DNA from 3 places in the Neorhizobium sp. LjRoot104 genome. Region 2 is predicted to be linked to each of the others. Evidence: riboswitches for the same ligand, from Rfam matches in the RefSeq annotation. Region 2 holds a riboswitch; each other region holds the start of a gene.
The links. A riboswitch is a leader RNA that binds a small molecule or an ion and turns the genes downstream of it on or off. The one in region 2 is predicted to bind cobalamin.
Positions count from the first base shown of each region.

Region 1: linked by a shared signal. The riboswitch ahead of ACSQ8R_RS19140 (CbtB domain-containing protein) and the one ahead of ACSQ8R_RS02145 (aromatic ring-hydroxylating oxygenase subunit alpha) in region 2 are both predicted to bind cobalamin.
Region 3: linked by a shared signal. The riboswitch ahead of bluB (5,6-dimethylbenzimidazole synthase) and the one ahead of ACSQ8R_RS02145 (aromatic ring-hydroxylating oxygenase subunit alpha) in region 2 are both predicted to bind cobalamin.

Region 1 covers NZ_CAXURS020000001.1:3,902,710-3,907,278, forward strand. The annotation lists gene ACSQ8R_RS19125 (cobyric acid synthase) at 1-1,382, opposite strand, end outside; gene cobO (cob(I)yrinic acid a,c-diamide adenosyltransferase) at 1,386-2,000, opposite strand; gene ACSQ8R_RS19135 (CbtA family protein) at 1,997-2,761, opposite strand; gene ACSQ8R_RS19140 (CbtB domain-containing protein) at 2,774-2,950, opposite strand; cobalamin riboswitch at 2,988-3,216, opposite strand; cobalamin riboswitch at 3,276-3,482, shown strand; gene ACSQ8R_RS19145 (DUF1636 family protein) at 3,588-3,998, shown strand; gene cobW (cobalamin biosynthesis protein CobW) at 3,995-4,569, shown strand, end outside.
Region 2 covers NZ_CAXURS020000001.1:447,236-451,804, forward strand. The annotation lists gene ACSQ8R_RS02135 (L-threonylcarbamoyladenylate synthase) at 1-799, opposite strand, end outside; gene ACSQ8R_RS02140 (DUF6656 family protein) at 833-1,447, opposite strand; cobalamin riboswitch at 1,613-1,843, shown strand; gene ACSQ8R_RS02145 (aromatic ring-hydroxylating oxygenase subunit alpha) at 1,945-3,189, shown strand; gene ACSQ8R_RS02150 (BA14K family protein) at 3,297-3,719, shown strand; gene ACSQ8R_RS02155 (BA14K family protein) at 3,910-4,362, shown strand; gene ACSQ8R_RS02160 (transporter) at 4,432-4,569, opposite strand, start outside.
Region 3 covers NZ_CAXURS020000001.1:1,530,131-1,534,699, forward strand. The annotation lists gene ACSQ8R_RS07830 (NAD+ synthase) at 1-795, shown strand, start outside; gene ACSQ8R_RS07835 (TolB family protein) at 812-1,642, shown strand; cobalamin riboswitch at 1,670-1,857, shown strand; gene bluB (5,6-dimethylbenzimidazole synthase) at 1,939-2,625, shown strand; gene ACSQ8R_RS07845 (hypothetical protein) at 2,626-3,327, opposite strand; gene ACSQ8R_RS07850 (NADP-dependent malic enzyme) at 3,468-4,569, opposite strand, start outside.

The DNA.
Region 1 (4,569 bases), 3.5 Mb from region 2:
TCGTAATCAAGGCCCGATGCAGAGCCCCCGAGCCGCGTCAGCCAGGCCGACCGCTGCCGGTCGTTGGAAAACAGCCCGTGGAGATAGGTACCCCAGACCCGGCCATCCGCCGATATCGCACCTTCCGGACCACCGCCGATCACCGAAAACGGCCGCGCGCAGTCTGCCCCGGATGTCCGCCCGATATGCATCTCGTAGCCGGACAGCGAAACTCCATCGAAACTCTCGCCCGACACGGCCTCCAGCCGTTTATCGCCCGACAGAACCGTTTCGACGTCCAGCAAGCCAAACCCTTCGATCGACCCGGGCGGCCCTTCCGTTCCTTCCGGATCGGAGATGGTCTTTCCAAGCATCTGGTAGCCGCCACAGAGACCGAATACCCGACCGCCACGACGGACATGCGCGGCGATATCGACGTCGAAACCGGCTGCCTTCAGCGCCCGCAGATCGGATATCGTCGCCTTCGAACCAACCAGCAGCACCAGATCGCAGTCGCCGGGAATAACCTGCTCCGGCCTAACCCGGATCAGATCGACGTCGGGCTCCGCCTCCAGCGGATCGAGATCGTCGAAATTGGATATGTGCGACAGGATCGGCACCGCGATCCTGATCTTCGCGCCAGCCTTCCGCACCGAAGGCGCATTGAGGCCAAGCGCATCTTCGGCCGGAAGCCTGGCCGCATCGGCAAAATGCGGCAGCAAACCGATCGACTGCCAGCCAGTCAGATCACCGATCATCCGCATGCCGTCGGCAAACAGGGCCGGGTCGCCGCGAAACCGGTTGACGACAAACCCCCGGATCATCGCCGCATCGTCGGGATCGAGCACCAGCCTGGTGCCGGCAAGGCTGGCGATCACCCCGCCCCGGTCGATATCGCCGATCAGCACCACCGGCACGTCGGCGGCCCGGGCAAACCCCATATTGGCGATGTCGTTGTGGCGAAGATTGATTTCGGATGCGCTGCCGGCGCCTTCGACCAGGACGAGATCGGCCTGATTGCGGAGAATATCGAAACTCTCCAGAACCCGCGGCATCAGTTTCGGCTTGAGCATCTGGTATTCGGCGGCCTTTGCATTGCCTTCGACCCTGCCCTGCACAACCACCTGCGCACCCACCTCGCTCTGCGGCTTCAGGAGTACGGGGTTCATGTGGACGCTGAGCGGCACGCCGGCGGCGCGTGCCTGCAGCGCCTGCGCCCGGCCGATCTCGCCGCCATCGGCGGTCACCGCTGCATTGTTCGACATGTTCTGCGGCTTGAACGGCATGATCTTCAGGCCACGCAGCTTGTAGGCACGGGCAAGTCCGGCCACGACCAGCGACTTGCCCACATCCGAACCCGTTCCCTGAAACATCAGCGCCCGAGCTGGCTTGATCCCGGTCATAGTCTAGAACTCGATGCCGGCCTGGGCCTTCACGCCCGCCTTGAAGTGGTGCTTGACCAGCGTCATCTCGGTCACCATGTCGGCCGCCTCGATCAGCGCCGGCTTGGCATTGCGGCCGGTGACGACCACATGCAGGTCCGGCCGCCGCGCCTGCAGCGCGGCGACGATCTTGTCGAGATCCAGGTAATCGTAACGGAGCGCGATGTTGAGCTCATCGAGGATGACGAGCCCGATCGTCTCGTCCGCCATCAGCTCGATCGCCTTTTCCCAGGCCTTTTCCGCCGCAGCGACATCCCGCTTCAGGTCCTGGGTCTCCCAGGTAAAGCCCTCGCCCATCGTGTGCCAGACGACACGATCGCCGAAGACGGCAAGCGCCGGCTGCTCGCCGGTAGACCAGGCACCCTTGATGAACTGCACGACACCGACCCGGCGATTGTTGCCGAGCATGCGCAGCGCCAGGCCGAAGGCGGCGGTGGATTTGCCCTTGCCGGATCCGGTATGGACGATGAGAAGCCCCTTTTCCTGGGTCTTCTCCGCCACTTCCGCATCCTGAACCGCCTTGCGGTTCGCCATCTTGGCGCGATGACGTTCGACGGAAGCCTCGTCGATCTCCTTCACCGGGAAGCGAGCTTCGCCGGAGATCCGGCAGAAGCTTCCTCGCCGGCGCGGAATTTTTCGCGCACTACGCCGGCAAGCGCACCGAGCACCGCCCAGAACACCAGGTTGGTCGCATAAACGGCGTTGACGAAGCGGGCATAAAGATCCATCGGGACGGCCGTTTCATGGCTCGGCGGCAGCGGCGCGCCGATGAGATGCGGCGCGATCAGAAGCACGATCGCAAGCGCTGCGAACACGGCCGAGCGGGTATAGACGAGCAAGCCCAGACCCACTGCCGTGCAGACTGCCGTCGAGACCCACCAGATCTGGCGCGGACCGAGCTCGGCGGCCGGCATGCCGGGCAGTTCCGGCGGCAGGCCGAGGCCCGGTGCGAGGATGACGACGAGGAAGCCGGCAATGCCGAACATCAAGCCACCGCGCCAGCCCCGGAACCCGCCGAATGCCTCCGAAGCGGCGACGAGGACGAGAGCGAAACCGATGCCCGACAGCATGTCCGCGGCGAGCGTATAGATGAAGCGCTCGAAGCCATCGGCCGGAGCCCAGGCTTCGTCATCATGGTGGTGGTCGGCAGCAGGCGCCGCCGCACCGGCCGCTGCGGGCGCCGCGTCATGGCTGTGAGCGGCCTCACCGCCGGCATTTTCAAACACCTCCGCCTGCAGGATCAGCGGTACCGTGGAGAAGCTCTGCATCACGGTGAGCAGCAGCCCGGACAAAAGCCCGGCGATCACCGCCGTGAAGACGATGTTACGAAACAACGACATTGGGAGAACTCCTCAGTGGCAGGGGAAGGCGAGCGAGTGGCGCGTGTCATGCGCGGCATTGTGGACGACTTCCAGATGCGAGAAGCCGACAAAGCCGACGATGAACAGGCCGAGCAGGGCCGTCATGCTGAGGGGAATGATCTTCGAAGCGGAAATGCCGACTGCAGTTGCGGCAGAATTTTGTACCATGGTCTCGTCCTTTCGCCCTCCACCCGAGGGCCGTTCACGTTCTTTGCCGCCTCTGGCAGGTCTCCTGGCTCGCGGATCGGACGCCTTCTCCCGCCTTCCCAGGATACCGTTGGCCGGATTTCCCAGTGGCTTGACGGCCGAACGACCGTTTTGGGCAAAGACTTTCCGCTTACAGTTGCGGGGGCAGCCGCGGGTTGGACGGTAAATTTCCGTCGCACCGCATTCCCTCTAAAACCCTTTCGGGCACCATAGGCTCGGTCACTATAGACGAATTCGGCGTCACGGCAATCGCCTTTGCGACGCATTGACATGGGCCAGCGACCGGGCTTAGTTGAAAGGAGATGGTCCCTTTCCGGCAACGGGGAGGGCTAAGAGAGAATGCGGTGCGATCCCTTTTTCAGGATCAATGCCGCGGCTGCCCCCGCAACTGTAGGCGGCGAGCCACTTGCCGAGAGGCCACTGGGAAACCGGGAAGGCAGGCAAATGGCGGCGACCCGTGAGCCAGGAGACCTGCCGTCCGACAATTCTGCTTCACCGGGCGGGGTGCTCCGGAGGAAGTTTTTCGATCACCGCAGGCGGTTTCAGCCTCCTGCTCCGCGCCCCGATTTTTCGACCCCGGCGGGAACGCGGCTGACCGATGAGTGACCACCGACCAGATGATCCGGCGACCGCCAGCCCTGCGGATGTGACGATTTTCGTCTGCACCAATTGCCGCGACGAAACAGATAGCGAGGTCCGGCCGGGTATCGCACTGATCGCGGCGTTGCGCGAGGCGGCCGCGGGCAAGCCGCTTGCGGTCAAGCCCGTCACCTGCCTTGCCAATTGCGAAAAAAGCCCGAGCGCTGCCTTCAACCACCGCAGCGGCTGGTCCTATGTCTTCGGCCATCTGTCGCTCGACAATGTCGAGGATATCGTCACCGGCGCAATGATGCTGGCCGAGGACGAGCGCGGTTTCCTTCCCCTTCGCGGCCGCCCCACCTGCCTGCGCGGCAAGGGCATGACGGCCCGCATCCCACCCTTTCATCATCACGAGGACATGCCATCATGAGCGTTTCGTTCGACCGCGTTCCCTGCACCGTCGTTACCGGGTTTCTGGGGGCCGGCAAGACCACGCTGATCCGCAACCTGATCGAGAACCTGAAGGGCAAGCGGCTGGCGATCATCGTCAACGAGTTCGGCGATGTCGGCATCGACGGCGACGTGCTGAAGGGCTGCGGCATCGAAAGCTGCCCGGAAGACAACATCATCGAACTCGCCAATGGCTGCATCTGCTGCACCGTGGCCGATGATTTCGTACCGGCGATCGACCAAATTCTGGCCATGGAGCAGCGTGTCGACCACATCCTCATCGAGACCTCCGGCCTCGCGCTGCCGAAGCCTCTCGTCCAGGCCTTCCAGTGGCCGGACGTGAAAGCGCGGGTGACGGTTGACGCTGTGATTGCCGTGGTGGACGGGCTGGCGCTCGCCGAAGGCCGCGTCGCCGACGACCATGAGGCGCTCGAAGCCCAGCGCCAGGCGGACGGCTCGATCGACCATGACGATCCGGTCGAGGAAGTGTTCGAGGACCAGGTGGCCTGCGCCGACATGATCGTGCTCACCAAGAGCGACCTTCTCGACGC
Region 2 (4,569 bases):
CTGCGGCGAGTTTCATTCCCCTGACCGGGGCCGAACCGAGCCGGATCAATGCCTCGCCCGCCTCGACATGGTCGGCGTTGAGCCTGACCGCTGCACCCGGCGCATAATGAGAGGCCAGCATGCCGGGAGCCTCGATGATTGCCGTCGGTCCCTCCGGCCGGATCACCGCAAGCCCGGTCGCCTTCTCGATCTCTTCCGCGGCTACCCCGCCTGGCCGCAGCAGCCGGATCACTCCGTTCTCGACCCGAACGATGGTCGATTCCACACCGACCGGGGCCGCGCCGCCGTCGATGATCAACGCCAGCTTGTCGCCCAGATCGTCGGCGACGTGGGCTGCGCTGGTCGGGCTCACCTTGCCGGACGTATTGGCGCTGGGAGCCGCGAGCGGCTTGCCGAAGGCGCGGATCAGTTCGGAGGCGAAACCCTTGGGGAGCCGGATGCCGACCGTATCGAGCCCGGCCGTCGCCAGCGCGTGGATGCCGCTTTCGGGCTTCAGGCGAAGGATCAGGGTAAGAGGCCCTGGCCAGAAAGCTCCGGCAAGCCTGCGCGAGATCGGGTCGAAGACGGCGTAACGCTCGGCCATGTCGAGATCCGACATGTGGCAGATCAGCGGATTGAAGCGCGGCCGGCCCTTGGTCTCGTAAATGCGCGTGATGGCGGCGGGATTGGTGGCATCCGCCGCAAGCCCGTAGACCGTCTCGGTCGGGATCGCGACGGGAAGCCCGTCGCCAAGCACGGCGCAGGCTTGGGCGAGCGCGCCGTCATGATCCCGGGTGATGTCGATGATTTGAGCCGTCATGTCCGCCCGTCAATAACGCGGCCCGTGGCGTCTTCAAAGCCTTTTGATGATCTCGCGAAGCATTTCGTTGGAAGTGCCGAGCATCAGGACGTTCTTGATGGCTTCCATCGGATCGTTGGTCTGGAACAGCAGGCCGTTCTTGCGGATCGTGCGGTTGATCTGCAGCGGCTGACCTGCCTCGCGTTCGACCGCGACGGCAAAGTACATACGTGAATAGGCCGGGCTGATATGCTCGAAGAAGGTTTCCTCCTCGCCGATCTTGGAGAAGAAGTTGGCGATATAGAACGACCAGCTCACCGGGACGCCGCGCGGAAGAAGCGTTCTCGCCGCAGTGACGTGGCAATAGCCGAGATGCGGCCGCTCATCGAGCGTGTGGTGAAAGATGATCTTCGGGAACTGGATCGAGCGGTGGAAGGAGTTGATCCGGTTGTGGCTCGTTTCACCGGCGGCCTCGAGCCTTTTGCCCGTGCGCTCTGCGACTTCGGTGTGGGTGAGGTAGCGACGCTCTTCCGGCAGCCAGATCGGATTGTAGCGGGCGATGCGCCCTGTCCGGAGGAATTCGGAATGGGACGCGGTCTTTGCCACCACCGGCGCTGGAGGCGTTGGTGGAGGAGCTTTGTAATAACGGATCTTTCCCTTGGCCTGCACGGTGGCGTCGCTCCCATTCACGCCGGGATTTTATGGCTTATCCCTTAATGACAGGTTTCGCTTTCGCGGAGCTGGAGTGTTGCATTCTGGGCCGTTTCGCCGCTGTCGCCAACGCGGTTGCCGATGTCGCAATGTTGCCTATGCGACACGCTCGCTCGATGGTTATATCCGCCTCGATCTTGAGGTGCCGCCTGACTAGGGAAGGCGGAGAATTGGGAAGCCGGCAGGGGTTTTCAAAATCCGATCCGGCGCTGCCCCCGCAACGGTGGTGGAGCAACAAGGCACGGCATGAGCCACTGGGAAAGAGCCGCAAAGGCCGCCCGGGAAGGCGCCGAGCCGGTCCCTCCCAGGGACAAGCTCCTGAGCCCGGAAACCAGCCTCGGGACAAAAGATGACGACCGGACGCGGCGGGCGTTCGGGACAGGGTGTTGCGCGGGCTTTCAGGCCGGCCGGCATTTCCATGTCCTTCCGCTGTCCACATTGACGAGGAAGGTAATATGGAAATTCGCAATCAGGCCCTGCGGCAGCTCAAGAACCGTCGTGAAGGCTTCAGCCTCGAGCAGCCCTTCTATACCGATCCCGCCTATTTCAAGCTCGATCTGGAAATGATCTGGTATCGCGACTGGCTGTTCGTCGGACATGATTGCGAGCTGCCGAAGGCCGGAGCCTATTTCACCCTGCAGATCGGCGATTATCCGGTGGTCGTCGTGCGCGGTCGCGACAACCAGATCCGCGCGCTGCACAATACCTGCCGCCATCGCGGCAGCCGCGTCTGCACCAAGGAGCATGGCTCGGCGGTCCGGCTCGTATGTCCCTACCATCAATGGACCTACGAGCTGGACGGCTCGCTTCTGGTCGGCCGCCAGATGGGCCAGGATTTCGACAAGACCCAGTTCAGCATGAAGAAGGTCCATTGCGAGAGCGTCGCCGGCTACATCTTCATCTGCCTTGCCAACGAAGCGCCTGATTTCGCGCCGGTCCGCGCCGCGATCGAACCCTATCTGGCCCCGCATCGCCTGTCGGAAGCCAAGGTCGCGCACCAGTCGACGATCATCGAGAAGGGCAACTGGAAGCTCGTCTGGGAAAACAACCGCGAGTGCTACCACTGCGCCGCGAACCATCCGGAACTCTGCCGCACCTATCCGGAATCGCCGACCGCGACCGGCGTCCAGGGTGCCAAGGACGATCCTGTCATCGCCGCCCATTGGCAGCGCTGCGAGGAGGCGGGGTTGCCGAGCGAATTCCGCATGGACGAAACCGGCCAGTTCCGCGTCGCGCGCATGCCGCTGATCGAGGATGCCGAGAGCTACACGATGAGCGGCCGCAACGCCGTGCAGCGCAAGCTCTCGGACGACGTGACGATCAATTCGATCGGCACCATGCTGCTCTTCCACTATCCGAGCAGCTGGAACCACATTCTCGGCGACCACGCGATCTCGTTCCGCGTCACCCCGCTCGGGCCGGAGGAAACGGCGGTCACCACCAAATGGCTTGTTCACAAGGATGCGGTCGAGGGCGTCGACTACAATCTCGAAGAGCTGACGCATGTCTGGAACATGACCAACGACCAGGACCGCCAGATCGTCGAGGAAAACGCCTTCGGCATCCGCTCGCCCGCCTATGAGCCGGGTCCCTATTCCGTGCTCCACGAGGGTGGCGTCATGCAGTTCGTCGAATGGTATTCGAACTTCATGGTGAACCGGCTGCAGGGCGACCAGGCGAAGCTTTCGATCGTCGCATGATCGCCAGCTCGTGATCGGCGTTGATCGGCGCCTGGCCTGCCTCCAGGAACCGATTGCTTCGTCCGGCGTTGTTTTCTGATTAAAAATCAGATGAGGAAACACCCCGCATGAACGCATTTCGTCTACGCCTGACAGCGGTGGCAGTTGCCGTCGCGACCACGTTTGCCGGGCTTGTGCCAGCGCAGGCCATTCAGATGCCGGCTCCTCCCTCCGGCATTTCGGCCGCGGGCGATGTCACCAATGTCCAGTACCGTCGCGACTTCCGGCGTGACCGCTACGGCTGGTACAGGGGTCATCGCGGTTACCGTGACCGTCGCGCCGGCTATCGCTATCACAACGGTTTCTGGTTCCCGCTGGCGGCCTTCGGTGCCGGCGCGATCATCGGTGGTGCTATTCAAGCCCCCCGCGCGCAGTATTCGAACCGGCACGTCGCCTGGTGTGAAAGCCGTTATCGCACCTACCGCGCCTGGGACGACACCTATGTGCCGCGCGCCGGCGTGCGGGCACGCTGCATCTCGCCTTACAGATAAGCACGCATCGTTCATCTGAAGCCAAGCCCGGTCGCGGACAAGCCGCAACCGGGCTTGCTTCGTCGCGGGGCCCGTTAATTGCGCATTCAGGATGAACTTCCTAAGGTCTCGGCAAATTTCAAATCCGCTGCATATTAAAACAAGTGGCTGTCGAAAATTGAAACATGGACAAGGGATCTGGGGACTGAACATGACTCTTTTGAAGAACATCGCGGTTGCGGGCATCTCCGTTGCCGTTCTCGCCGGCTCTCTGATGCCGGCTCAGGCGATGCCGCTGCCGGCCGCTCCGGCCGCCGGGATCGAAACGAACGCCAATGCGGAGGTCACCCTCGTGCAGTACCGTCGTCATGGCGGCGGCTGGTATCGTGGGCATCGCGGTTATCGCGACTACCGTCCGGGCTATCGCCGCCACAACGGTTACTGGTTTCCGCTGGCGGCATTCGGTGCCGGCGCCCTGATCGGCGGCGCCATCGCTGCCCAGCCGCGTTATGTCGAGCCGGCGCCGGTCTATGGCGGAGGGGACGACATCAATCCGCGCCATTACGAATGGTGCGCTGACCGCTACCGGTCCTACGACGCCTATTCGAACTCGTTCCAGCCGAATTACGGCCCACGCCAGACCTGCTATTCGCCTTATTTCTAAGAGCGCCCTGACAGGCACTATCCAACCCGTCCGGTATCATAGCCGGGCGGGTTTTCATTTGTTCAGCGGTCAGAGAATTCCGGTGCGCTTCAACAGCCACCAGGCGGCCAGCACCGAAACGCCGATCAGGCCGAAGGCATAGGCCGTCCCGCCGGAACCCCCTTCGAAAGGCAGCGACGAGGTGTTCATCCCGAAAAAGCCGGTGAC
Region 3 (4,569 bases), 1.1 Mb from region 2:
GTGCTCGGCCTGTCCGGTGGTATCGACAGCGCGATCTGCGCGGCGATCGCCGTCGATGCGCTCGGCGAGGAGAGGGTGCGCACGGTGATGCTGCCCTATCGCTATACGTCGGAGGACTCGCTGAAGGACGCCGCCGATTGCGCCAGGGCGCTCGGCTGCCGTTACGACATCGTGCAGATCGCCGAGCCGGTGGACGGCTTTTCGTCGGCGCTGGCCGAACTGTTCGAGGTAACCGAGGAGGGCATTACCGAGGAGAACCTCCAGAGCCGCGCCCGCGGCACGATCCTGATGGCGATCTCCAACAAGTTCGGCTCGATGGTGGTGACGACCGGCAACAAGTCGGAAATGTCGGTCGGTTACGCCACCCTCTACGGCGACATGAACGGCGGCTTCAACCCGATCAAGGACCTCTACAAGATGCAGGTCTATGCGCTGTCCGCTTGGCGCAACCAACACCTGCCGCCGACGGCGCTCGGCCCGAGCGGCGAGGTGATCCCGAAGAACATCATCTCCAAGGCCCCATCCGCGGAACTTCGGCCCAACCAGACCGACCAGGATTCGCTGCCGCCCTATCCGGTACTCGACGATATCCTGGAATGCCTTGTCGAGCTGGAGATGGGCACCGAGGAGATCATCGCCCGCGGGCATGATATCGCCACCGTGCACCGGATCGAGCACCTCCTGTATCTCGCCGAATACAAGCGGCGGCAATCGGCGCCCGGGGTAAAAATCACCAAGAAGAATTTCGGCCGCGACCGGCGTTACCCGATCACCAACCGGTTCCGGGACCGGTAGGAGAGGGATCATGGCCCTGCGCAGCTCGGTCGAGATCTTCAACATCCGAAGCCGGACGATGCGGGTGGTCTGGCAGACGGAAGCCCTGTTCGAGGCGCCCAACTGGTCTCCGGACGGGCAATATCTGATGCTGAACAGCGAGGGCCTGATCTATCGGCTGTCACCGGACGGTGACGGCGGTCCGCAACTTGTCGATACGGGCTTTGCCCTGCAATGCAACAACGACCACGGCATTTCGCCTGACGGTTCGCTGATCGCCATTTCCGACAAGGTGGAGTTCGGCAAGTCGGCGATCTATGTGCTTCCCGTCGGTGGCGGTGTACCGAGGCTAGTGACCCGGAACCTGCCGTCCTACTGGCATGGCTGGTCGCCCGACGGAAAAAGCTTCGCCTATTGCGGCATCCGCGGCGACGAATTCGACATTTATACGATCGGTATCGAAGGCGGTGAGGAGACCAGGCTGACCTTTGGCGAGGGCCGCAATGACGGGCCGGATTATTCGCCCGACGGCAAGTGGATCTATTTCAACTCCAGCCGCAGCGGGCTCATGCAGATCTGGCGCGTTCCGGCCGCCGGTGGTCCGGCGGAGCGGATCACCGACAGCGATTACGGCGACTGGTTTCCACATCCGTCGCCGAAGGGTGACAAGATCGTCTTCATCTCCTACGACGCCGATGTCCTCGACCATCCGCGTGATCTCGACGTCCGCGTCCGGCTGATGGACATCGACGGCGGCAATGCCGAGACGCTGTTCGATCTCTTCGGCGGGCAGGGCACGATGAACTCGCCCAACTGGTCGCCGGATGGTGATGAATTCGTCTATGTACGCTATTTCCCTGTCGCATGAGCGTCTTGCGGCGAAGACTGGGTAGGGGCATAACTGATCCGGTCAGGTGCCGGCGACAAGCCGGAGAATCGGGAATCCGGGGTGGAACCGGAACGTGCCCAACGCTGTGAGGTGGACGCCCGGCCGCAGGAATTCAGCCACTGGGAAACCGGGAAGGCCGCGGCGGGAGGCGGACGAAGCCAAGTCAGAAGACCGGCCTGACACGATAGACCGAACCCGCGCGGACGGCGGCAAGGTTTCGGACCTCTCCTTGCTTCCGAAAGGCTGGGGAGCGACGGCATTGTTGGGGATAAACGATGCGACCTGACCCTTTTGCGCATGCCTTGCGGCCCGCCGGTGAATTTTCCAAGGCCGAACGTACGGCCGTTTATCGGGCGATCGAGACCCGCCGCGACGTGCGCGACCAGTTCCTGCCCGATCCGCTGCCGGACGACCTGGTAAGGCGACTGCTTGGCGCTGCGCATGCAGCTCCCTCCGTCGGCTTCATGCAGCCCTGGAATTTCATCCTCATCCGCGATCAGGCGGTGCGGGAGGCCGCATGGACCGCCTTCTCGCGCGCCAATGACGAAGCCGCGGAGATGTTTCCGGATGAAAGCCGCGACCTCTATCGCAGTCTCAAGCTCGAAGGCATCCGCAAGGCGCCACTGTCGATCTGCGTCACCTGCGATCCCGATCGCGCCGGCCCGGTTGTGCTCGGCCGTACCCACAATTCGCGCATGGACGCCTATTCGACCGTCTGCGCCGTGCAGAACCTCTGGCTTGCGGCCAGGGCCGAAGGCGTCGGCGTCGGCTGGGTCAGCATCTTTCACGACGAGGACGTGCGCGGGCTGCTTGGCATTCCCGACCGCATCGAGATCATCGCCTGGCTCTGCCTCGGTTACGTCGATCGGCTCTATGGCGAGCCGGAGCTGGCGCTCAAGGGCTGGCGCCAGCGCCTGACTCTGGACGAACTGGTGTTTCATGACCGATGGGAGAACCGCTGACTATTGCTGCGGCTGCGGTCCTGCCGATTTCGGATTGCTGAGATCGATACTCTCGTCGGGCAGGAAGGTCGGCCCGACGGTGCGCACCTTCCTGTTCGGATCGTAGGCCCGCTCCGGTGGCGGTGTGAGTATCGGCGGCTGGACGGCGGCTGCCTGTGGCTTTTGTGGCGGGCGGGTGCGCAGGTTGGTGATCCCGGAATAGGGCTGCTCTTCCTTCGGAAGTTCGATCCCCGGCACCTTTCGCCGATCGTCGATAACAGGCGGCAGCGGTTCGAAAGAGGGGATGCAGCGCTGTTCGCGAATGGCGGCGAGAATGGCATTCCGCTCTTCCGAGGGCAGGATCATCTGCCGCGAACTATTCCGTTCCGCCGCCAGCGCATCGCGGCTCTGCTCCATTCTGTCCAGCGCATCCCGCATCTGGCCGCAGACCTCGGCATTCGGGCCGCCCAAAACCACGACGCTGCCATTGCCGCAACCGGCGCGGCGCATGTCGATCCTGAGCTCCCGGATATCGGTATTGTATTCGCCGAGCTGCTGGGCATAGCTGCGTGCCGCGGACGTGCTGCCGATGATCTGCGGGCTATTGCCAAGTTTCCGGTAAAGCGCCGCGCAAACGGCGGGGTCCCCCGCCAGCGCTGCGGCAGGCAGGAAAAACAGCGGTATGGTCAGCAGGCCGCGAAGCGGGATCGGCAATTCCGGCATCCTCTCCAGAGTTTGGAGATGGCATCATGGAACGTGCCGGTTGACAATCTCATAAAGCGGCGATCACCGCATGTGAAAACAGATCTCAGATACGGTGTGAGCCCCCAACGGGGCTCACGCCAATCGCGAGTTTAAACAACTTAAGATTGAATTTGTAAATTTGGCTGCGATGCTTCCACGACGGCCAGGGCCGCCATGTTCACCACGCCGCGCGACGTGACCGAGGACGACAGGATATGCGCCGGCCGGGCCGCCCCGAGAAGGATGGGCCCGACATGCAGGGCGTCCGTCAGGTTGCGCACGAGGCCGAGCGAGATGTTTGCCGCGTCGAGGTTCGGGAAGACCAGCAGGTTGGCTTCGCCGGTGAGCGAGCTGTTCGGCATGGCCCGCTTGCGCAGCGTTTCGGACAGGGCGGAGCCGCCCTGCATTTCGCCGTCGACTTCGAGTTCCGGCGCACGCTGGCGCACCAGCTTCAGGGCAGCCCGCATCTTCTGGGCGCTTTCCGAATCGCGCGAGCCGAAATTCGAATGGCAGATCAGCGCCGCCTTCGGAGTGATGCCGAACCGGCGGATTTCCTCGGCCGCGAGAACCGTGATCTCGGCGATCTCCTGCGCGGACGGGTTGTAGTTGACGAAAGTGTCGGTGAAGAACATCGCACCGCGCTGGGAGATCACCAGGCTGAGGCCCGAGAAGGCGCAGACGTCCGGCCGCTTGCCGATGATCTGGTTCACGTCGCTGAGATGCTTGTCGTAACGGCCTTCGACGCCGCAGATCAGCGCATCCGCATCGCCGCGCTTGACCGCGAGCGCGCCGATCACCGTGTTGTTGGTGCGCACGATGGTGCGCGCCGCTTCCGGATTGATGCCTTCGCGGCCGACCAGGGCGAAATATTCGTCGACATAGTCGCGATAGCGCGGATCGTCTTCCGGGTTGACCACGGCGAAATCGACATTCGGGCGGATGCGGATACCGAAGCGGGCAAGCCGCGCTTCGATGACCGAAGGACGACCGATCAGGATCGGGGTCGCCGTCTTTTCTTCGAGCAGGACCTGGGCGGCGCGCAGCACGCGCTCGTCCTCGCCCTCGGCGAAGATCACCCGGTTCCTCTCGGAAGCCTTGGCGGCGCTGAAGATCGGCTTCATCACGAAACCGGAGCGCCAGACGAAGCGGTTCAACTGGTCGAGATAGGCCTCGAAATCCTGGATCGGCCGCGAGGCGACGCCGGTCTCGGCAGCGGCTTTG